2 regions of the Aerococcus loyolae genome follow, and region 2 is predicted to be linked to the other one. Evidence: predicted binding sites of a transcription regulator. Region 2 holds the regulator's gene; the other holds the start of a gene.
What was found. The regulator CtsR, encoded in region 2, represses protease genes until heat stress. The targets are predictions, from matches to a motif close to TTGGTCAAAAAAGGTCAAANA.

Region 1 (12,080 bases), 900 kb from region 2:
GCACCTCAACAACAGTATTAATGAGTTTGCCAGAATCCAAAATGAACGCGATGAACGTTTTCGTAAAATAAAATCAAATTGGGATTAAGGGGGATATTATGGATTTACTTAAAGAAATTATTATAAGTCTTCAACCTAGTGAAGAATTTACTTACGAGCGTAACATTAATAAAATGGACGAGTTAAACACTAAAGGGCTAGAAGCTTTGAATCAGTTTAATCAAAAAGTTGATGAGATACGAACTAACTCGAAGTATTCACAGGACGGTAAAAAAGAAGCTTATGAAGAAGAACGTGAAGCGACTGAGAAATTTCTTAAGGAGCAACGCAGAATCTACCTTAGCTTAAGACGTGAAAACATTGAGTTATTCAATAAGGGTAAACAAAAGTTCAAAGAAATCGGCTTTGAAGAAAGAGGCCTTTATGATCTCACGCCAATTGATTTTAGTTACTTGCAAACTGTGTTAATGATGGACAAGAGCGAAAAGACACTGAATTATCTTGCTGAAAAATATGACTATAATTCAGCCGTGATGGACGTTATTAATGCCAATGGTAAATACGAGGTAAAGAATCCGTTCTATAGTGATTTAGAGAACCTTTCCACCAATTTTGACGATGATTTGTATGGTAATACCAGCGAAACGCCTGAGGGCGCTAGGGAAGCGAATATACGGAATGGAATGTTACTAAACCGCATGGCCAAGCTTGATGGGTCACAAGTTAATGAACGTGAAACGGTAATACCAGACAGCACTGCCAGACTAAACTAAAAAGAGAATAACAGCGTTAATTAGGTGAATCAGTGATGGTTCACCTTTTTCATTGCCCTGAAAGACGATGGCAAGGTTTTGACAAGGTAGAGCGAAAATAACCAGCCTTATCACAGTTTAAATGTATTAGTGATGGGATTCATCACGAAATCAAACAACGCCACACAGGGCAAATAGGGCGCTTTATGGGCTTGGTGCTAGTGATGATAATTACTAAGATTTCATAAGGTTATTAGCTAACTAAAAAAACTACTCCCAAATTACCCCGTTAAATTTATATTCCGTCATTAAAAACCTGAGATAGCTGAGGCCTAAAAAAGGGAAACCTTGCAAAACCTTGCATTTTTTAAAACCTGACAAAACTTAACATATTTATTACCCATAAGACTCCTAAGATTTTCCATAGGTAGCGATATTAAATAACCTGTTAAAACCTGTTAAGTAAATTGCCAATAAAAAAAGCCCGCACGGGGCAATTACTACAATTTACTACATTACTAAATAATACTAAATTTAAATTTACTAACTCAGCGATGGGGGTAGAAAGATCTTGCCCCATATCTTGCCCCATGAGGTGCAAAATTAGAGCTTAACTATTATTAACAATTAAGTTGTAAATGCTGTTAAATCAACATTTCTAAGGCATATTTGAAAGCCTTAAAATTTAAATACGCACCCAGAGGGAATCGAACCCCCATCTCAAGAACCGGAATCTTACGTGATATCCATTACACTATGGGTGCAAGCAATAAATACATTATAGCACAAATAGCATACTTTTGTTAAGAACTTTTTTGAAAAAAGTATTGTTGTTATCGATGATTTCTTACTATAATAGCTTCACCCGCAAAATCAACAAATAAAGAAGCTAGCTTACTTCTGCTTTGAAGGGCATTAATGGCAAGTTGGCATAAATATTTCCCCGTAAAAGTGCCATAAGTTTATCTATTGACCTATATTGACTATTAAGGTTATAATGATTAGGAAGTCGAAAAAGGAGGAAATTAAATGAATTTAGTACCGACAGTGATTGAACAATCACCTCGTGGTGAACGTGCTTATGATATTTATTCGCGCTTACTGAAGGACCGTATTATCATGCTCAGTGGAGAAGTTAATGATGATATGGCAAACAGCGTTATTGCCCAATTACTTTTCTTAGATGCTCAAGATAACGATAAAGATATTTATATATACATTAACAGTCCAGGAGGATCAGTAACTGCAGGGATGGCCATTTACGACACCATGCAATTTGTTAATGCTGATGTTGTGACCATAGTCACTGGTTTAGCAGCTTCTATGGGCTCTATCTTATTGATTGGTGGTACAAAAGGAAAACGTTATGCTTTGCCTCATTCTGAAGTGCTTATTCACCAACCTCTAGGTGGCGTTCAAGGTCAGGCTACTGAAATTGAAATATCAGCTCGTCATATCTTACAAACTAAGCAAACCTTAAAAGAAATTATTGCTGAACGTTCTGGTCAAGATATCGACAAAGTGGAAAAAGATATGGACCGTGACTACTGGATGACTGCCAAAGAAGCTAAGGAATATGGCATCATTGATGAAATCATGGCTTCTAACCAAGGCCTTAAAGGTCAAGAATAGTATCATAAAAGACAAATACAAAATAATTACCGAGTGTAGCTTAAGTAAGTACACTCGGTTTTTATAAAATTTAGATTTCCACTGCAAAATGCTTGCGACTGCATGATATTCTTGTTATACTACTAGTGTAGAAAAATGAATAGCAGATAGAACTGCTCAAATTTTTTTGCACTATGTTGGTCAAAAAAAGGCATGACGGACAATAAAAGTCCATGCAATAGAAAGTTGAATGTCATGAAAGCCGTTTACAGTAGAATCCTTAAAGTGGTTCCTGAATTGGAAGACCTCTTTAAAAAAAGGATGCAAATTTTACAAATGGTCTTACGCTTTCAACCTATTGGTCGCCAAATTTTGGCAAAGAAGTTAGACATGACTGAGCGACCACTCCGTCGTGAAACGAATATCCTTAAAAAAGAAGGGTTATTAGATTCCACTAGAAATGGAATGGTTATCACCGCTAAGGGTGAGGAAGCTTTAGCTTTTGCTCGCGAAATGCTCCATGAAGATTCTAGTTTATTTGCTAAGGAACAACGCTTAGAAAAGCAACTAGGTATCGATGAGGTACATATTATTGAGAGTAATCTTGATGAAGAAAATAGTACCTTGGCACAAATAGGAGTATTCTTATCTAACTATTTAGCCAATACTTTGCCAGAAGGATACATTACGGTGGCTGTTTCAGGCGGCTCGACAATACTCGAGGTTGCTAAGAGCTTAAACCGTAAAGTTCTAACTAAGAATCGGCATTTTACGATTGTTCCTGTCCGTGGTGGCATGGGCGATTCGGTGGCGATTCAGGCAAATACAATTAGTGACCAACTCGCACACCGCTTAAATGGGACTACTAATTCTCTCTACGTTCCTGATGTTCTGACTGAAGAAACCAGAGACTTATTAGTGAAAGAGCCCTCCATTCAAGCAACATTAAATATTTTAAAGCGGACCGATGCTTTATTATTTAGTGTTGGCGATGCTAGAATCATGGCCCAAAGACGGGGGTTTTCATCAGAATTAATTGATAAAATCCTTGCTAAGGGAGCCATTGGTGAAGCATTCGGGTGTTTTTACACCAAGGAGGGGGAAATAGTTTATCAAATGCCCCGTATTGGTTTACAATTAGATCAAATAAAGGATATTCAATATCCCATTCTAATTGCTGGCGGTCGTGCTAAAGCAAAAGCCATTCAAGCTTTTGCAAAACTCGCACCCTTTAACTTTGTCCTAGTGACAGATTTAGGGGTAAGTAATCAGGTTTTAAATGAGGAAACTCATTAAAAATATTTTTATTTCCGAAGGAGGAAAATTATTAATATGGTAAAAGTAGGTATTAATGGTTTTGGACGTATCGGACGTTTAGCTTTCCGTCGTATCCAAGATGTTGAAGGTTTAGAAGTAGTTGCAATCAATGACTTAACTGACTCAAAAATGTTAGCTCACTTATTGAAATATGACACCACTCATGGTCGTTTCAATGGTGAAATTGAAGTTTTAGATGACGCCTTCAAAGTAAACGGTAAAGAAGTTAAAGTTATGTCTCATCCAGACCCAGCTGAAATTCCTTGGGGTGACTTAGGTGTAGAAGTTGTTCTTGAAGCTACTGGTTTCTTTGCATCAAAAGAAAAAGCTGAACTACACTTAAAAGGTGGAGCTAAGAAAGTTGTTATTACTGCACCAGGTGGAGCAGATATTCCAACTATCGTTTACAACACCAACCATGAAATCTTAACAGGGGATGAAACTGTTATTTCTGGTGCTTCATGTACCACTAACTGTTTAGCACCTTTAGCAGATGCTTTAAACAAGAGCTTTGGTATTGTTGAAGGTTTAATGTCTACTATCCATGCTTATACAGGGGACCAAAACACCTTGGATGCTCCACACCGTAAGGGAGACTTCCGTCGTGCACGTGCCGCTGCAGAAAACATTATTCCTAACACTACCGGTGCTGCAAAAGCTGTTGGACAAGTTTTACCAGAATTAAATGGTAAATTAGATGGTTCCGCACAACGTGTACCTGTTAAATCTGGTTCTATTACTGAATTCTTCACCGTTCTTGAAAAGAATGTTACCGTTGAAGAAGTTAACGCTGCTATGAAGGCTGCTTCAAATGAATCCTTCGGTTACAACGAAGACGAAATCGTTTCTTCAGATATTGTAGGTATGACTTATGGTTCCTTATTCGACGCAACCTTAACTAAAGTTATGGACGTTGACGGTAAGCAATTAGTGAAGACTGCTGCATGGTATGACAACGAAATGTCATATACTTCACAATTAGTACGTACCTTAGAATACTTCGCTAAGTTATAATAAACGCTAACGTTTAATAAAAGCGTCTATCCATGTAAAGGCGGGGAGTCAGACGCTCCCTGCCTTTTTTCTAAGTGATAGAAAAAGGAGAAATGAATATGGCAAAAGAAACTGTAAAAGATGTTAATGTCCAAGGCAAAAAGATTTTAATGCGGGTTGACTTCAATGTTCCTATGAAGGATGGAGAAATTACCGATGATAATCGGATGGTTCAAGCCCTACCAACAATTAAGTATGTGATTGAACAAGGCGGAAAATTGATCTTATTTTCTCACTTAGGCAAAGTGAAAAGTGAAGAAGATAAAAAAGACAAGTCCCTTGCTCCAGTGGCTAAACACTTAGAAGAACTCTTAGGGCAAAAAGTGGTCTTTGTTCCTGCTACTCGTGGACAAGAGTTAGAAGAAGCCATTGACCAATTAAATGATGGGGAAGTTTTACTTTTTGAAAACACCCGCTTTGAAGATGTTGATGGCAAGAAAGAATCAGGTAACGATCCTGAATTAGGTAAATATTGGGCTTCATTAGGCGACGGTATTTTTGTTAACGACGCCTTTGGGACTGCCCACCGTGCCCATGCATCGAATGTTGGTATTTCTGCCAATGTTGACCATGCCGTAGCTGGCTTCTTGATGGAAAAGGAATTAAACTTCTTAGGGGATGCAGTCAATAATCCTAAGCGACCTTTTGTTGCTATCTTAGGTGGGGCTAAAGTTTCCGATAAAATTGCCGTGATCGAATCCTTACTTAATAAGGCCGACAAAGTGCTTATTGGTGGGGGTATGGCTTATACATTCTTAAAAGCAAAGGGTTATGAAGTGGGTAACTCCTTGTTAGAAGAAGACCGCGTTTCATTAGCCAAAGAAATCATGGAAAAAGCTGGCGACAAACTTTACCTTCCAGTGGATGTTGTCGTTGCTGATGACTTCTCAAATGACGCTAATACGCAAGTAGTAGCTGCTGATGCCATTCCTGAAGGTTGGGAAGGCTTGGATTCCGGTCCTAAGACCAATGAATTATTTGCTAAACAATTAGAAGATGCCAAAACGGTTGTATGGAATGGCCCAATGGGTGTCTTTGAAATGGAAAAATTTGCTATTGGTACCAATGCCGTATGTAAAGCGGTTGCTGACCTTGACGATGCCATTACTATTGTTGGTGGTGGGGATTCTGCATCAGCTGCTAAGAATTCAGGATTTGCTGAAAAATTCTCACACATTTCTACCGGTGGGGGAGCTTCTTTACAATTCTTAGAAGGTAATCCTCTACCAGGTGTTGAAGCGTTAAGTGAAAAATAAGGAAGGATGAACAAAGTGAGACAAGTTTTAATTGCCGGGAACTGGAAATTAAATAAAACCGCTAGTGAAGCAAAAGCTTTTATTGAAGACCTGAAAGCTAAATTAAGTGGTAGTGAAAAAGCTGAAGTTTTGGTTTGCCCACCAGCTTTATACGTGCAAAGCTTACTCTCTGAAAGTCAAGGCACTAACATTAAAGTCGGTGCTCAAAACTGCTACTATGAAAATAGTGGGGCTTTCACTGGAGAAATTTCACCTTTAGCCTTAGCTGATCTAGGAGCAAGCTATGTGGTTATCGGCCACTCTGAACGTCGTGAATTATTTAATGAAAGCGATGAAGATGTTGCTAAGAAAGCCAAAGCAATCTTCGATAATGGCATGACCCCAATTATTTGCTGTGGTGAAACCTTAGACCAACGTGAAGAAGGCATTGCTAAAGAATGGATCACTGGACAAATCAAGGCAGCTTTAAAAGAACTTAGCCAAGAAGAAATTGCTAAAAGTGTCATTGCTTATGAACCTATCTGGGCAATTGGTACCGGTAAAACAGCCTCTCCAGAAGACGCTGAAGAAATTTGTGGTCACATTCGTGACGTTGTTTTTGAAGTTGCTGGCCAAGAAGCTAGCGATGCTGTCCGTATCCTTTACGGTGGCTCAGTGAAACCAGCTAATGTAAAAGATATTTTAGCCCAAGAAAATATTGATGGCGCCCTAGTCGGGGGAGCTAGTCTTCAAGTCGACGATTTTCTTGCTTTAGTTAATGCTGCAGAATAATTCATCAAATAGATTATAAAATTAATTAGATAAAAGGAGATAAAATCTATGTCATTAATTACTAACATCCATGCCCGTGAAATTTTGGACTCCCGTGGTAACCCAACCGTTGAAGTGGAATTATATACTGAATTAGGCGCATTTGGCCGTGGTTTAGTACCTTCTGGTGCTTCTACTGGTGAACATGAAGCGGTTGAACTTCGTGATGGCGACAAAGACCGTTATGAAGGTAAGGGTGTCCTAAAAGCTGTTGAAAATGTTAATACAGTGATTGCTGAAGCCATTGTTGGTATGGAAGTTACTGACCAAGTAGGTATTGATGAAGCAATGATCGCTTTAGACGGTACCAAGAACAAAGGTAAATTAGGGGCTAATGCCATCTTAGGGGTTTCTCTTGCTGCTGCTCATGCTGCTGCTGATGAATTAGACGTGCCATTGTATAACTACTTAGGTGGATTCAATGCCCATGTTTTACCTACTCCAATGATGAATATTGTTAACGGTGGTTCTCACTCTGACGCACCAATTGCTTTCCAAGAATTTATGATTGTTCCTGCAGGGGCTCCTTCATTTAGAGAAGCTTTACGTTGGGGTGCTGAAACTTTCCACGCTTTGAAAGGTATTCTTAAAGGCCGCGGTTTAGAAACTTCCGTTGGTGACGAAGGTGGTTTTGCTCCTCGCTTTGAAGGTACTGAAGACGCTTTACAAACTATCATTGATGCGATCGAAGCTGCTGGACGTAAAGCTGGTGAAGACATCTTTATCGCTTTAGACTGTGCTTCTTCTGAATTCTACATTGATGGAAAATATGACTACACTAAATTCGAAGGTGAAGGCGCTGCTGTTCGCTCTGCTGCTGAACAAGTTGAATACATCGAAGAATTAGTTAACAAATACCCAATCATCTCTGTTGAAGATGGTATGGATGAAAATGACTGGGAAGGTTTCAAATTATTAACCGAACGTATTGGTGATAAAGTACAATTAGTTGGTGATGACCTTTATGTAACCAATACCGACTACTTGAAACGTGGTATTGAAGAAGGTATTGCAAACTCAATCTTAATTAAGGTTAACCAAATTGGTACCTTAACAGAAACCTTCAACGCTATCGAAATGGCTAAACGTGCTAACTATACTGCTGTTGTTTCCCACCGCTCTGGTGAAACTGAAGATGCTACCATCGCTGATATTGCTGTAGCAACCAACGCTGGTCAAATTAAGACTGGTTCCTTATCACGTACAGACCGGATGGCTAAATATAACCAATTACTACGTATTGAAGACCAACTTGGTGAAACTGCTGAATACCAAGGAATCCATGCATTCTACAACTTAAGCAAATAATCCAATAAGTAAATTTAAAAACGTTTTTAATTAATAAGGTGGGTCGCTCCCACCTTTTTATTTTTACTCTAATGGGGAAAGACTTCTTGAAAACTAAGAGACTTTTCGTGTTAAATAAAGTGTGCTAAGATAGAAATTAATGATTCCAAGGGATAAGGAGGGATTAAATGTCTCAAACAGAAGACCGCCAAGCTTGGATAGAACAACGTAAGAGCGACAATTATATTTTTGCTGACGTCATCCAACAGGCTGATGATCGCTATTTAATCAATGGCCAAGCTTTTCAAGTGGTTAAGGATGCTGAAGCGGGCATCGATAAGCAGGAATTAGCTAACCGCTATATGGATATTTTGGATAGCTATGACTATGTGGTGGGCGATTGGAGTTTCCAACAATTGCGTTTGAAGGGCTTTTATGAAGATAAATTACCCCACACCAGCATTGACCAGCAAATTTCTTTTCTCGATGATTATTTATATGAATATTGTAGTTTTGGTTGCGATTATTTTGTTTTAAAGCACCTGCGTAGTGAAGAAGAAATCAATGAACGTAACCGCCAATTGAAGAGTAAAAGGAATAATCAAAATTCTAAGCGTAAGAAGAGAAGGAATAGTCGTCATAATAATCAAGGAAATAATCATAAAAAAGCTTCTAAAAAACAAACGAAGACAGTGGGTAAGCGCTTCTCTGTGAAAAAGAAAAATTCCAGTCGTAAAGCCAATGCTGTTAAAGTAACTGATAAAAAAACATTTAAAATAAGGAAAAAGTGATGACAAAAGCTAAGAAGATAAAAGGCTTATTGATTGATTTGGATGGAACGGTTTATCGCGGGAAAAGTCCCATTAAGGGAGCTAAAGCATTTATTGAAAAACTCATTACTAGTCAAACGCCCTTTCTATTTTTAACTAATAATTCCATGAGGTCCCACCAAGAAGTCCAAGCTTTCCTAGAAAAGGAACATCAAATCTTGGTTGATCCAGAAAGGGTTTATAGTAGTGTGGACGCCTTAGTTTATGCCCTGAAAGATGCTTACCACCAGGTCGATCACCAACAGGCCGCTTATATTATTGGTAGTGAAATTCTTAAAAAGAGCGTCAATGACTTAGGCTTTGAGATTTTGACAAGTATTAACCGGCAGATTGACCTAGTAGTCGTAGGCTTGAATCAAAGTGTTTATTATGACCAGCTCGCTCAAGCAGCTATTGCAGTCCAAAGAGGGGCGGACTTTTACTTAACTAACCCGGATATTCAATTTCCTGATGAACGAGGATTTGTGCCCGGTGCTGGCTCATTAGGGCGCATGATCAGTGAGGTGAGTCGGACGCGTCCGGTTGTTTGTGGTAAACCGGAAAAATTGATTATGTCCGGTGCCTTAGCCAAGCTAGGTCTTCAAGCCGATGAAGTGGCCATGCTGGGTGATAACTTAACCACTGATATCTTAGCGGCAAATCGTATGGATATGCCGGCGATATTAATTGAGACCGGTGTCCATCATAAAGAAGATTTGGAACATTTTTCGGGTCAACCTGACTATATCGTTAAAGATTATGAGGAATTAGGAAAATTATGGCAAGAAATATCCGATTTTACTTAGGACTTAGCAGTCTGGTGCTTTTTATATTGTGTGGAGCGATTACCTTCACGATTTGGTTTACCCCACTCTATTATCTGAGTGCATATCTTGAACAGGTCAATCAAGTCGTTGACTTAACATGGCAACAGATTTTCCAGGACTACCATCGTATTATTGCTTATCTCAATTTTCCTTGGATTGAACATTTGTCCTTACAGCATTTCCCCATGAGTCCAAAAGGGATCTTTCATTTCTATGAAGTGAAGCGGCTATTTCAAATCCTATATATCTTATTACTAACCAGTGGTCTGTTATCCGCTCGCTTCCTAAAAAAATTAAAAAATAACCAGGCTTACTTCTATTTATATCGGCCCATGAAGGGGTTAATGGTCTTACCTTTTCTATTAATACCGCTCTTTCTCTTATTTTTTGACCAGGTTTTTGTTCTATTTCATCAGCTCTTATTCAATAATGATGCTTGGCTCTTTGATCCCAAGCTCGACCCAGTGATTGAAATCTTACCAGAGACTTTCTTTTTGGCGTGCTTTATTTTGGTGGTGGTTCTGGTTGAAGGAGCTTTTTATTATTTTTATCGCCTCGGAAAAACTAGTCTCGAAAAGTAGGCTGGTTTTTATTTTTACTTTAAATATTAAATAGGCTTTTTTTCTGGTCTTTGCTATACTTATTGGTAAGAAAAATCTTGAAACAATCATAGAGTTTATATAGGAAGGCGTGTTGAAAATGACTCGTGTGTGGAATTTCTCTGCCGGACCGGCAACTTTACCCTTAGAAGTATTGGAAAATGTTCAGGAGAATTTAGTTGATTATCATGGTCAAGGTTTATCCGTTTTAGAAATGAGTCACCGATCAGACTCTTTTCAAGAGATTATTGAAGGGGCGGAAGACTTAATACGAGAGCTTTTAGATGTTCCCTCCAATTATCAAGTATTATTCATGCAAGGTGGCGCGACCTTACAATTTTCAGCACTTTCGTTAAACTTATTAAAAAGCGGTAAAGCTGGCTACCTTATTGGCGGCAGCTGGGGTGAAAAAGCCTATAAAGAGGCTGAAAAATTAACCGGAAAGGCCACCGTTCTAGCTTCTTCAAAGGAAGATCATTATCAAAAATTACCGGTCTTAACTGATTTTAACTCAAATGACTATGATTATATTCATATCACCAGTAACAATACCATTGAAGGGACCCAATACCGCAACTATCCTGATGCTAAAAGTTCAAACTTAGTTGCTGATATGTCATCGGACTTTCTTAGCCACCCTGTGGATGTTTCTCAATTTGCTTTGATTTATGCGGGAGCGCAAAAGAATGTGGGACCAGCTGGTGTCAGTGTAGTGATTATCCGTGATGATTTGTTAGAGGATACTGGGAAGGTAATTCCAACTTATTTAGACTATAAAACCCATGCCAGCAAGCATTCTTTATACAATACTCCACCAACTTTCTCTATTTATGTAATGCGTTTAGTTCTGGAATGGATTAAAAACCAGGGAGGATTAGCCGCTATTGACCAAATTAATCAAAGAAAAGCCGCAAAACTCTACCAAGCCATTGATCAATCAGAAATCTTTGTTAACCAGGTCCTTCCAACTGATCGCTCACTCATGAATATTCCTTTTACCAGCCAAGATGCTGACATCGACCAAGAATTTATCCAAGCAGCCAAGGAGAAAGGTTTTATTAATTTGAAGGGGCACCGCTCTGTAGGTGGGATGCGGGCCAGCATCTATAATGCTTTCCCTGAAGCGGGGGTGGATGCCTTAGTGAAATTCATGAAGGATTTTGAAAGTGAGGTTAAACATGAAAAAAATTAATACTTTAGACAATATCGCTGAAACAGGGCTTAATTATTTACGTAAACAAGGCTACTTAATTAATAATGACCAAGAGCCGGACGCTCTTATCTTACGCAGTAGTGATATTCATAACTACGACTTTTCTTCTCAACTAAAAGCGATCGGGCGCTCAGGCGTGGGGGTAAATAATATTCCTGTTGATGATTGTAGTGAGAAGGGGATTGTGGTTTTTAATGCACCGGGGGCCAACGCCAATTCGGTTAAGGAACTGGTTATTGCTATGATGATTAATCTCTCTCGCAATGTCTTTCAAGCAGAACACTGGATCAACCGTTTAGATGGGGAAGATGTCCACAAGCAAGTTGAAGCCGGAAAGAAGATGTTCCGTGGCCAAGAGCTAATGGGCAAGACCTTAGGAGTTATTGGCCTAGGTAATGTCGGTGCCCGGGTTGCTAATGCGGGTATTGAACTAGGTATGGATGTCATTGGCTACGATAACTATATTTCAGTGAAAAATGCTTGGCAAATTAACCAAAAAGTGTCTTATTGTGATGATGTGAAAGATATTTTCCAACAATCCGACTA
Region 2 (12,080 bases):
GTCTGTCCTGGTCAGCGGCTCCAGCCAGGGGATGGGGCGTGACATACTATTTATGATACAAATGCTAGTGGCCAAGATTAATTCATATTCACTAATAAGGAAAACCTCCATCTTAAGTACACATACTACTCTTTGTTGTTCGAGGATGTACTCGATGTAAAGTTAGTTCAAAAGTGACTAGGGCATGTTGACATTTCGACAATATTAAATATCTATACTCATGTGATTAATGCTAAGCGAGTACTTGATGATGATTTATTTGCATATTTTATAGTTGATATGTAGTTTTTTTGCTTAATTCCATTATTAGTATATTGCACAGTTTTCATGATTTTTGTCTGACTTTTGAAAAATAGACTAAGAACTAAAAACACCGTGATAATAAGATTTGCAAATGTTTGTTATCACGCTGTTTATAGATGATGGACCGTGAAAGGCTCGAACTCTCGACAGATGGATTAAGGGCGTAGAGCATCTGAAAAGAATCATAAACCATAGTTAAGCAACTATCGATTATTATTCGTGAAGTGGACGTTTAGGCTGCCTCTTGCAACATGTTTTCAAAGAGTGTGTCACACATTAATTTATCACCATTTAAATCGTATTTATTGGCCAAATACTTTATAATGTAAGTGAGGTGATTAATATGCAAATTTATACCCGAACAGGGGATAAGGGGACGACCCGGATTATCGGTGGCCAGGAAGTTCCTAAAGATTCTCTACGTGTCAATGCCTATGGGAGTGTTGACGAATTAAATTCATGGATTGGTGTCACAATTAGCGAAAACGAGTCATGGCCGGAATTAAATGAGGAATTAATTCAAATCCAACAGTATTTATTTGACTGTGGCAACGACTTTGCCACTCCTGAGGGCAAGGGCGAGTACCGCTTAAAACAAGCCGCGATTGATTGGTTAGAGGAGCGGATTGATACCTACAATCCTCAAGCCCCTGCGGTGGAATCCTTTATCCTACCCGGTGGTAGCCGTTTAGCCAGTCGTTTGCACTATGCTCGGACCGTGACCCGCCGCTGTGAACGCCACATTGTTTCCTTCATGCGTGAAGAAAGTTCCAGTCCCGTCGCTTTGAAATTTATTAACCGCCTATCCGACTACTTCTTTGCGGTCGCCCGCCTTGCCAATGTCAAGGTCGGCCTATCTGACATCCTCTACGAACGTAGTGGCAAGGTCTTCCATGACGAATCCGAATTGAGTAAGGCTGACCTCAAAGACGATTAGCCCTTATTGATGAGGGGGCATTTATCGATTTGCCTAGCTGGGACTTCTCCCAGCTTTTTAAAAAATACGAACAGTCTAATTAAAACGTGTTCCAAAAGTCAGCTCTGACGTCCACTTCATAAAGGGTGTGAGACTTGGCGCATAGGCTTGGATGATTGGAGCAAGTCAGAATAAAAGCGAAATATTCGCTTGTTTCTGACTTGTGAAATCACTTCAAGCCTGCCAAGCCAAACCCAACTACGAACTATGTGCGATAGGCCTTCGCCTATCATTCATAGTTCGTTCCAGTTGCTATAGCTGTTCGAAGCGCAAGCGAGTTACAGATATAGTATGCGTAGCTCTTCAGGGCTTTTTTGACTTTTGTCACACACTCTTTTTTGCTTAAAATTTAATAGGCAAAGATTAAGGTCAAATCAAAAGCCAACCAGATCAAAGGGAAGAAGGCTAGGGGTTCTTTGAGAGAGCGTTGCTTCAAGTAGGCGGCCAGAAAAAGATAAGCCAAGGCCAAACCGGAAGCCAGGCAGATAAAGAGGGGATACATTCTAGCTGGAAAAAAGAGAGAAAGGCTAAGAAAAATTTTGATATCGGCTCCTCCCAAACTCCCCGGCAATAAATAGATGAGTAGCCCTAAGACTAGCCCACAGGATACAAGCTGAAGCAAGAGACTGGGATAGTGACTAGCGGGGGTATAGAGGCCATGGTAAGCGATCAAGCTTAGAAAAAAGAGGACTTGAAAGCGATCAGGGACCCACATTTCCTCCAGGTCAGCCATAGCCATGACAAAAAGCAGGCTGTGAAGGTAGACCAAATAAGACCCTCGCCCAGGAGAAAAACGGGCAAGAATAAAGAGACTCAAGAGGGCAAAAACGCCTTCAAATACCGGATAGGTCCAGGCAATGGGCTGCTGACACTGAAAGCACCGGCCCTTTGACAAGCAATAACCGATTAGGGGAATAAGCGCCAGGGCGGATAAAGTGACCTGACACTGGTCACACTGGGACCGGGCCCAAAGAAAAGGGAGCTTTTTTAGGTAACGGTGGCTAAAGGCCATCAGGCAGGAAGCCAGAGCGGCAAAGAAGAAAAATTGTAGGTAAACCAGCATGAAAGCACCTCCTAACTTATTCATCCGCAAAACATAAAGAAATTATTTGACCAGGAAAATTTTTATCAAATTCACTTGACGATTATAAGTAAAAGTGGTATTATTTAATAGTTGTCTGATCAGGACAGCAAAAATAACTCAGGGAGAATTAGCTCAGCTGGGAGAGCGTCTGCCTTACAAGCAGGATGTCGGGGGTTCGAGCCCCTCATTCTCCATTATGATTCGTTAGCTCAGTTGGTAGAGCATCTGACTTTTAATCAGAGGGTCGGGAGTTCGAGCCTCCCACGGATCATTATTGTAAGCATACCTCGTATTGTCTTACAAATGCGGAAGTAGTTCAGTGGTAGAACATCACCTTGCCAAGGTGGGGGTCGCGGGTTCGAATCCCGTCTTCCGCTTAGCCAAATGGCTTTGAAAATTATTATTATGCCGGGGTGGCGGAACAGGCAGACGCACGGGACTTAAAATCCCGCGGTGGTTAAACACCGTACCGGTTCGATTCCGGTCCTCGGCATAACCGTTTAAATGATCAAGCACCCATGGCTCAACTGGATAGAGTACCTGACTACGAATCAGGCGGTTGCAGGTTCGAATCCTGCTGGGTGCATTACCGGGAAATAGCTCAGCTTGGTAGAGCACTTGGTTTGGGACCAAGGGGTCGCAGGTTCGAATCCTGTTTTCCCGACTCGATGGAAAGCGTCAGTAAGGCGCTTTTTATTTTTCTTAAAAAACAAAGGATGACGGGAAGTAGCTCAGCTTGGTAGAGCACTACGTTCGGGACGTAGGGGTCGTCGGTTCAATTCCGGTCTTCCCGATAAGCTGATTAAACAAGCTATTTAGCGATCTTTGGATCGCTTTTTTCTTTTTTCGATAAAATGGCAAAAATAAGTAAGAAGTCTAAAGCTTTTGGGCAATCAGCAAGTGATTATTTATTAAAGAAAAAAATAAATTTGTTAAATTTAACATAATTTAGAAGGGCTTTTAATAGATTTTTAGACAGAATAGTGTATAGTAAGTGAGTGGGCACTCATTTATTAAGATGACTGTAACTTAAGCCGATTGGCCTCATGGCTTCTGGTCCTTGGACTGATGAGTGGACCAATTGATAAAGGCTATGGCGCTTGCTACTAAGATTGCCTTTGGCTCACTTGAATGATCGAGATGAAGTCACAGCCCTTTATCAAAGAGAGGACTAGAGGCTTAAGCAATTATTGGGGATAAGTCCACAGCGATACAGGCTGGGAGCCTCATGGCCCCTTGCTGATGATCCTTATCCTCATGAGTGATTGAATGAGTTTTAACAAGTGAAAGTGGATTGGAGTGTGTTTATGGAATTCGACTATCGAAGATTACGTGGCAGGATTATTGAAATTTATGGTTCGGTGAAGAATTTTTCCAAGGCGATGGAATTGTCAGAACCGACTATGTCCATGAAGTTAAATGGTGGCTTATCTTTTAGCCAATCACAAATTTATAAGTCTTGCGAATTATTGGATATCGACCATGAAGAAATCGGCCGTTATTTCTTTACTCCTAAAGAAAATCAGGCAGAAGCAAATGACAATTAAAGAATCGTGAAAGCGATAGGCATGATGAAGGGCCTATCGTTTTTTCTTAGCGACTATTTGCCTTTAAGGCCCCGGGATTCTTTGTTATACTAGAAGGGCAATGACTCCAGAGGGAGAAAATACACATGGAGGCGAGTAGCATGGAATTGCACATTGAAAATATCGACAAGCATTTTCAAGAACAGGAGGTTCTTAAGGGCGCTTCCTACACCTTTGAAGCCGGTCATATTTACGGACTCTTGGGACGGAATGGGTCAGGGAAGACGACTCTCTTTCGGATTTTATATGGGGACTTGGAAAGCGATGGTGGCCGGGTCTCCTTAGTCGAAAACGGCCAGGAGCGAGCCATTGAACCGGAAGATATCGGTATGGTCTTTGCCGAAAACTACCTGCCTGACTTTCTTACCGGCTATGAATACATCAAATTTTACATGGATATCCATGCTCCCAAAGATACTTATTCAGTCGATGATTACTTAGACCGCTTGGGCTTTAGTCAGGAGGCCCGCCACCGGATCATCAAGGGCTATTCCAGTGGGATGAAGAGCAAGTTGGCGATTCTCTGCCTCTTGATTTCCAAACCGAAAATCATTCTCCTTGACGAACCTTTGACAGCCATTGACGTGATTTCCAGTCTCGAAATTAAACGCCTGCTTTTAGACTTGGGTCAGGACCATATTATGATTATGTCTACCCACATGATCCAATTGGCCAAGGATATATGTGATGATATTGTTCTCTTACATCAAGGCCAGCTGCGTCACTTTGAGAGCGCCCTGGAGGACGAGAACTTTGACCAGTCTCTTATTGAAGCCTTGAGCGTGGAGGATGAGGGCCATGACTAATTACCAATTCCTTCAGCAACTCAAGGCGACCCGCTCGCTGAACATCTTTCTTTACTATCTCCAACGCCTCCCCCTAATTGGTAAATATATTCCCAATCGCTGGTTTGAGGCCAAGCATGTTAAGCGTCTGATCACTTGGCTGGGCACAGTGGGGGAAGTTTTTAAACAAATATTTGGCAAAGCTTTTTATTTTGTGGCTATTTTCCTCCTCGGTTACATTGGCGACCCTGGGCAAGAAAATACGGTTCGTTTACTGGCTATTTTTTGCTTTTCTTTAGTCTTAGCGACCTTCTGGGTCAAGTTAATTGATCCCAACCAAACCTTTGACCGCCTGTGTATTTATTACTTAAAGATGAATCCCAAGCGCTATTACTTGAATATGACCTTTATGGAGGGTTTAAATTTTGTCATTTTCTACGGGCTAGCTGCGACCATCACGCTAAAAGCCATGGGGCTTTCTCTTTTTAGTGGAATGAATATGACCCTCTTTTTCCTCGGCTTACGCGTCTTAGCGCAATCCCTCTACCTGAAGCTGGTTAATCCCAAGCGCCAAGTTCCTAACCAACCCTTTACGGTAGTGATGATCGCCATGATTTTTGTCGCTGGGGGGCTTTTTGTGGGCTTGTCGATTATGGAAAACTCGGCCAGCTTCCACTTACCTATCAACTGGCTCTTCCAGCCCCTCACCGCGCTTTTGGGAGTGGTCATGGCAGGGGTTGGGGCCCATTGGCTAGCAAAATCCGACAAATACCAGGCCTTGGCCCGGTCAAGCATCAACCATGACAGTATCCGCCATATCGATCAAGCTGTGACCAATGCCCAGTCCGCTAATGTTAAGGTGGATGTAGAAGATATCAAGGTCCCGGCTAGTTCCGATCAGTATGACCACTTACAGGGGATTAGCTATATTAATGCCATCTTCTTTGACCGACTGGGCCATCGCTTGAACAAGCAACGCCGGATTATCTTTATGATTGTCTTAGGTCTCTTTGCCTTAATCAGTGGGGGAATCTTTATCTACCAATTCTTCTTCCACGGTGACTTAGGCATTAGCCAGGCTGACTTGGAAGAGGCCTACCAGACCTACTTGGTTGTGATGGTGATTTATGCCTGTCTGTTTTTGAATATTGGGGAATCCTTTACCCGTTTTTGCTTTTTCAATATGGACCGCTATCTGATGCATAATAATTATTATCGCAATCCTGACCTTTTGGCAGAGGCTATGGTGATCCGCTTTCAGCGTTGCTTCCGCTATAATTTACCCACCTTGCTGGTTCTCATGCTAGGTTCTAGCCTGGTCTACTTCCAGTTGGGCGGCCAACGCATACTGCCTTTGGGGGTTTTACTCCTTAGTCAAATCGTGGTCATGGTTTTCTTTACGGTTCACTACCTCTACTTATATTACTGGCTCCAACCTTTTACCGCCAACCTGGAAAGCAAGAGTCCACTCTATAATATTATCCGCTCCTTGAGTATTTTTATTCCCTACCTACTTTATATGAATGCCGAATCCATTGGACCACGAGTGATTTTAGGTATCTACCTCTTTATTATCGCCTATATTATTTTAGGTTATCTCCTGTTGAAGTTTATCGGGCCTAAACGCTTTGTCTTACGTTAGACCTTAGACCTTGTCCTTACTGCGGGCAGGGTCTTTTTTCTGAAGGCTGTTAATAGATAGGGTTTTAGTTTTAGACTAAGCGACTTTATTTAATAACTAATTAAATTTACTTAAAATATGAGACTACAGAAGTAGTTATTGTTTGTACTGGAAAGAAATGATGATATGATAGGGTATCATAAGGAGAGTGAAAACATGGAAACACTTTACAGGATAGTCGGTATCGAAAGCCAACGTCAATATGATTGGTTAGCTCAGCAAATAAAAGACCTCAACCAAGATAAGGGCTTTGCCATTCAATTAGACCAGGATATCGTCCGCTTAAACCGCCAGGAAGAATTACTTTACTTACGTCGTTTTTTAGCCTTTGAACAATTTTCCCTTGTCCCCTTAGATTCCGAGGGCCAATTAGATGAGAATAAGCGTTTACAATTTAGAAATAGCCAAGAAACGGCTAAGAAGATGCGTTTGGTTCTCTTTCTCAATGCCTTTTTCACGGTCTTTGAGGCCTTCTTTGGCTGGACCTTAAACAGTGCAGCCATTCTCTCGGATGCCATCCATGACTCAGGGGACGTCTTAGCTATTGCCATTGCTTGGTTCTTTGAAAAAATTTCTGGCCGTGAGGCAGATAATCGTTATTCTTATGGCTATCGCCGCTTTTCCCTGCTTGGTGGACTGATTACAGCAGTCTTTCTCCTCATCGGATCCGCCTTTATCCTAGTGACTTCTATTCCTAAGCTCTTTAATCCTGAACCGATCCATGTGACGGGGATGTTCTGGGTGGCTGTCTTTGCTGTAGTGGTGAACGGCTATTGTTCCTGGATGATGCATAAGGGCCAGTCAGCCAATGAGCAGTTACTCAACCTCCACCTCTTAGAAGATGTCTTAGGCTGGGTAGCGATTTTGATCCTCTCGGTGATCCTCCGCTTTACCAATTGGTATTTCTTAGATCCACTGCTGTCGATTTTGACTGCGGCTTGGATTATCAGCCAAAGTTTCCCTCGCTTCCTTAATATTTCTAAGATTTTCCTCCAAGCGGTTCCCGAAGGTATCGATGCCCAAGCCATTGGCCAACAGATCTTAGATTTAGACGAGGATATCGATGGCTTATCCCACCTGCATATCTGGTCAACCGATGGGGAACAACATATGGCCAGTGTTACCGTTCTTACCTGTCGCTTAACGGCGGATGAACAAGAAGAACTTAAACAAAAAATCCGCTCCTTGGTAGCTAAATATAATATAAATCATATAACCATTGACACGGTTTACGATCCTGACCATTCTATTCAAAGAGAAAGTAGCCAGCGTAACTAGGTCAAAGCCTAATGAGGTCGCTATTTGTGAATTAAATAGTTGACCTCATTCCTTTTTTTGCTTATTATTAAAGTATATTAGTCAAAGTTAGTCAATAATTAGTGAAGGAGGTGAGGACATGAGCAACCGGAATATGTCAGATATTATTGAAGCCTATCTAAAAGAGGTGCTTCAGGATACTGAACGGGTCGAAATCAGACGGAGTGAAATTGCTGACCGCTTTGAATGCGTGCCTTCACAGATTAATTATGTGATTAATACACGTTTTACCCCCAAGCAAGGCTATCAAGTCGAAAGTAAGCGGGGTGGTGGTGGCTATATCAGAATTATGAAATTGAATATTATCGATGATGCGGACTATATTGATAATATGATTAGCCTCGTAGGCAACGACATTTCTTTGCGTGATGCTGTATCGATTCTCACTAATTTGATGAAGAATGAACTGCTCAGCGAGAATGAGGCGGCTATCATGCACTCAGCCATTGACAAGGAAGTCATGTCGAATTTTAAATCCCCGGATCGTGTCCGCGCAGTGATACTTAGAAACATGTTAGAACATTTGAAATATCACTAATTACTCCGGTAATTAGAAAAGGAGACAACTATGAAAGACATCTATACTGAAAAAGCCAAGACCGCGATTGGATTTGCCAAAGAAGAAGCTGAATACTTTCGTCATCCAGCCATTGGTAGCGAGCATATGCTTTTGGGCTTATACCGCGAAAGTGAAGGTGTTGCTCATGCCGTCTTAAGCGACTACTTGCCAAGTTATGAGAGTCTTCGCGAAGAGATTGAATTTGTTACCGGCTATGGGACCAGTGACACAGCGACCAGTCAGGAAGACCAGGTACAGTTTTCCCCACGGATGCAAGAAGTCCTCAACCAAGCCAGAGACTTAGCCAAGTCCATGCAGGCTTCTTTAATTGGTACGGAACACTTATTATTGGCCTTGATCAATGAGGAAACCCTGGCTAACCGCCTGCTTAAGAATCTCGATATAGATGTTAATCGCCTGCGTAGTGATGTCTATCAGATGTTAGGGCAAAAAGAACCGGTCAGAAATCGGACGAAAAAGCCACGGGGCAAACAAGGCAAAAGCAAAACGCCAACCCTGGATAGTATTGCCAAGGACCTGACTCAAGCTGCCAAGGATGGCAAGTTGGACCCAGTGATCGGCCGCCAACAAGAAATGCGCCGGCTTATGCAAGTCTTAAGCCGCCGGACCAAGAATAACCCTGTTTTAGTTGGTGAACCGGGTGTCGGCAAAACCGCCATTGTTGAAGCCCTGGCCATCCAAATGAGCCAGCACCAGGTTCCCGAAAACTTGCTGGATAAACGCCTCATGGTCTTAGATATCGGGTCTTTAGTGGCTGGGACTAAGTACCGTGGTGAGTTTGAAGACCGGATGAAGCATTTAATTGAAGAAATTGAAGATCAAGGCAATATTATTCTCTTTATCGATGAAATTCATACCATTATTGGTGCTGGGGGAGCAGAAGGGGCGATTGATGCCTCCAACCTGCTAAAACCTGCCCTGAGCCGGGGCCAAGTCCAATTAATTGGGGCAACCACCCTCAATGAATACCAAAAATACATTGAAAAAGATGCGGCCTTGGAAAGACGTTTTGCTAAAATTTTAGTTGAAGAACCAAGCCTGGAAGATACTGAGGCCATCCTGAAAGGGATCCGGCCTGCTTATGAAAAATACCACCAAGTGGCCATCCCTGATGACAGCATTAGCGCCTGTGTACGCTTGAGTTCCCGTTATCTGTCGGACCGTTTCCTACCGGATAAGGCTATTGATGTTATGGACGAGGCAGCCGCTACCAAGCGTCTGGATAATCCGATAGCTAATGGGGCTCGGCGAAAGAAATATCAAATTGAACAGGAATTAAAACGTCTCAACCAAGAAAAAGAATACCATGTCCGTAACCAGGCCTTTCAAAAGGCGGCTGCGGTCCATGCCCAACAAGCAGACTTAGTCAGAGAGCTCGGTCGTTTGGAAGAAGATGAAGGCGACCAAGAGGGTCAAGACAGCTATGACTTAAGCTTGACTAGCCAAGACGTGGAAAACTTGATCCATGCGTGGACCGGTATTCCTGTGCAAGAGCTGAGTCAAAGTGACAATGACCGCTTAATTCACCTAGAGGACCGTCTCCATGACCGGATCAAGGGCCAGGATGAAGCAGTCAATGCCGTCGCCCGGGCCATCAAACGCTCACGCAGTGGTTTAGGACAAAGAAACCGTCCTATTGGTTCCTTTATGTTTCTCGGCCCGACCGGGGTTGGGAAAACCGAATTAGCCAAGACCTTAGCCGAAACTCTCTTTGGCTCCCAAGAGGCCCTGATTCGATTAGATATGTCTGAATACATGGAGAAATATTCTTCTAGCCGGATGATCGGGTCAGCACCTGGTTATATTGGCTACGAAGAAGGGGGCCAACTGACTGAAAAGATCCGTCAACACCCTTATTCTATTGTCCTCTTTGATGAAATTGAGAAGGCCCATCCGGATGTTTTTGACCTCTTACTCCAAGTCCTCGATGACGGTTATATCACTGACAGCAAGGGTCGGACGGTGGACTTCAGAAATACTGTGGTTATCATGACCTCTAATATTGGGGCCACTGAATTACGGGATGAGAAGTTGGTCGGCTTTGGCCAAGGAAACCAAGAAAAAGACTATCAAACCATGAAGAAGCAAGTCTTGGATGCTTTGAAGAAGACTTTCCGACCGGAGTTTCTTAACCGGGTTGACGAAGTGATCGTCTTCCACGCCCTGAGTCAAGATAACTTGAAGGAGATTGTCCGCAAATTTACCGATCAAATTAGCCAACAAGTTGAAGAACAAGGATTGACCTTACGCTTTACCAATGGGGCGATTAAGCAACTGGCTAAGGACGGTTATGACCCAGAAATGGGCGCCCGGCCAGTTCGCCGTCTCATCCAAAGACAAATTGAAGATGCCCTGAGTGACTTGCTTATTGAAGGCAAGGTCCAAGCGGGAGACCGCCTCCAAGTGGGTAGTCGCCAAGGCAATTTCTACATCCGTACCCAACACGGAGACGGCAGCGAAAGTCAGGCTGATTTGGCCAAGGTCGAGGAAAGTCTGTCCCTCGGATAGTCCAAAGAAGACTTTATATCGCTTTTAGTGTATGATAAAGACAAGCTTAATAAAGAGGAGGGTTACTATGGACAAGACAACAAAATTAGTATTAATTGGTTTAGGTACAGCTGCTGCTATTACAGCCATTGTCGCCTTGGCAATGTATGAAGAAGACCAAAATCAAACGCTAAGCAAGGCTTGGGACGATGTTTCTGATAAGGCACAAAAGCAAGGAAAACGTCTAGCTAAACAAGTTGATCAACTTGATTTACCTGAATGGGTAGAACGTTTTGCCTAAACTCTCATCGATGCGAGTGCTTTGGCACTAAACAGCAATACTTAACTACATGAAGCGGTTATGACTCGGTCAGACCGCTTTTTATTTTATTATAAAAGCTTTTTGTAATTGGGAAAATCCATGCTACAATAGACAAAAGTAAATTTAACACATTGTATTTTGCCAAACAGTGAAGGAGGAAAAAAGATGAAAATTGTTATATTGGGTGCCGGTGGTATGGGTTCCCGTTTCGGCTTAATGTTTAAAAAAGCTGGTAAGGATGTTGTCTTACTCGATGGGTGGGATAAGAATATTGCAGCCATCCGCGAACACGGAATCCGCGCTAACTATAACGGGGAAGAGGTTCAAGTCGATATTGATATCTATTCATTCGATGACTATGACCCTGACTTGAAGGCAGACTTATTAATTGTTTTCACCAAGGCCATGCAATTGGAAGACGCTATCCAAGCAACTCGCTCCATTGTGACTGACCAAACCAAGGTTTTATGTCTCATGAACGGGATTGGCTATGATGACATCCTCCGTCAATATTTTGATGATGAACAAATCGTTTTAGGAAACACCATGTGGACAGCTGGCTTAGAAGGCCCTGGGCGTCCGAAGTTATTCGGTAATGGCTATGTGAACCTACTTAACCTGGGTAAGAGCGAGGAATCGGCAGCAGCAGCTAAGAAAATCGTTGAATTACTCGATGAAGCTGGCCTAAACGGGATCTATGAAAAAGAAATCTACTACCTCATCTACAAGAAAGTCTGCGTTAACGCCACCATGAACGGCTTGTGTACGATCTTAGAATGTAATATGGCAGACTTGGGAGACGCTCAAGCTTCCCACGATCTCATTAACCAATTAGTTAAAGAAGTGGTTGATGTGGCCAATGCCGAAGGGGTGGAAATGGACCTGGATGAAATGATCGAACACGTGGGTGAATGCTTTAACCGCGAAACCATTGGTGGTCACTTCCCATCCATGTACCA

Region 1: the regulator CtsR is predicted to act here: its motif matches at 1,719-1,739, upstream of clpP (ATP-dependent Clp endopeptidase proteolytic subunit ClpP).

What each region holds. Positions count from the first base shown of each region.
Region 1 covers NZ_CP126958.1:781,962-794,041, forward strand. Annotated here, with positions in the region: gene CJ190_RS03590 (hypothetical protein) at 1-88, shown strand, start outside; gene CJ190_RS03595 (hypothetical protein) at 99-773, shown strand; tRNA gene CJ190_RS03600 (tRNA-Arg) at 1,445-1,516, opposite strand; gene clpP (ATP-dependent Clp endopeptidase proteolytic subunit ClpP) at 1,782-2,384, shown strand; gene CJ190_RS03610 (sugar-binding transcriptional regulator) at 2,619-3,659, shown strand; gene gap (type I glyceraldehyde-3-phosphate dehydrogenase) at 3,696-4,694, shown strand; gene CJ190_RS03620 (phosphoglycerate kinase) at 4,793-5,989, shown strand; gene tpiA (triose-phosphate isomerase) at 6,005-6,760, shown strand; gene eno (phosphopyruvate hydratase) at 6,809-8,107, shown strand; gene CJ190_RS03635 (YutD family protein) at 8,275-8,877, shown strand; gene CJ190_RS03640 (HAD-IIA family hydrolase) at 8,877-9,701, shown strand; gene CJ190_RS03645 (TIGR01906 family membrane protein) at 9,674-10,303, shown strand; gene serC (3-phosphoserine/phosphohydroxythreonine transaminase) at 10,422-11,513, shown strand; gene CJ190_RS03655 (3-phosphoglycerate dehydrogenase family protein) at 11,500-12,080, shown strand, end outside.
Region 2 covers NZ_CP126958.1:1,677,728-1,689,807, reverse strand. Annotated here, with positions in the region: gene CJ190_RS07695 (cob(I)yrinic acid a,c-diamide adenosyltransferase) at 647-1,240, shown strand; gene CJ190_RS07690 (prepilin peptidase) at 1,629-2,342, opposite strand; tRNA gene CJ190_RS07685 (tRNA-Val) at 2,485-2,557, shown strand; tRNA gene CJ190_RS07680 (tRNA-Lys) at 2,562-2,634, shown strand; tRNA gene CJ190_RS07675 (tRNA-Gly) at 2,669-2,740, shown strand; tRNA gene CJ190_RS07670 (tRNA-Leu) at 2,771-2,856, shown strand; tRNA gene CJ190_RS07665 (tRNA-Arg) at 2,876-2,949, shown strand; tRNA gene CJ190_RS07660 (tRNA-Pro) at 2,954-3,027, shown strand; tRNA gene CJ190_RS07655 (tRNA-Pro) at 3,084-3,157, shown strand; gene CJ190_RS07650 (DUF739 family protein) at 3,671-3,910, shown strand; gene CJ190_RS07645 (ABC transporter ATP-binding protein) at 4,051-4,755, shown strand; gene CJ190_RS07640 (hypothetical protein) at 4,748-6,376, shown strand; gene CJ190_RS07635 (cation diffusion facilitator family transporter) at 6,572-7,693, shown strand; gene CJ190_RS07630 (CtsR family transcriptional regulator) at 7,812-8,270, shown strand; gene CJ190_RS07625 (ATP-dependent Clp protease ATP-binding subunit) at 8,301-10,820, shown strand; gene CJ190_RS07620 (hypothetical protein) at 10,888-11,100, shown strand; gene CJ190_RS07615 (2-dehydropantoate 2-reductase) at 11,287-12,080, shown strand, end outside.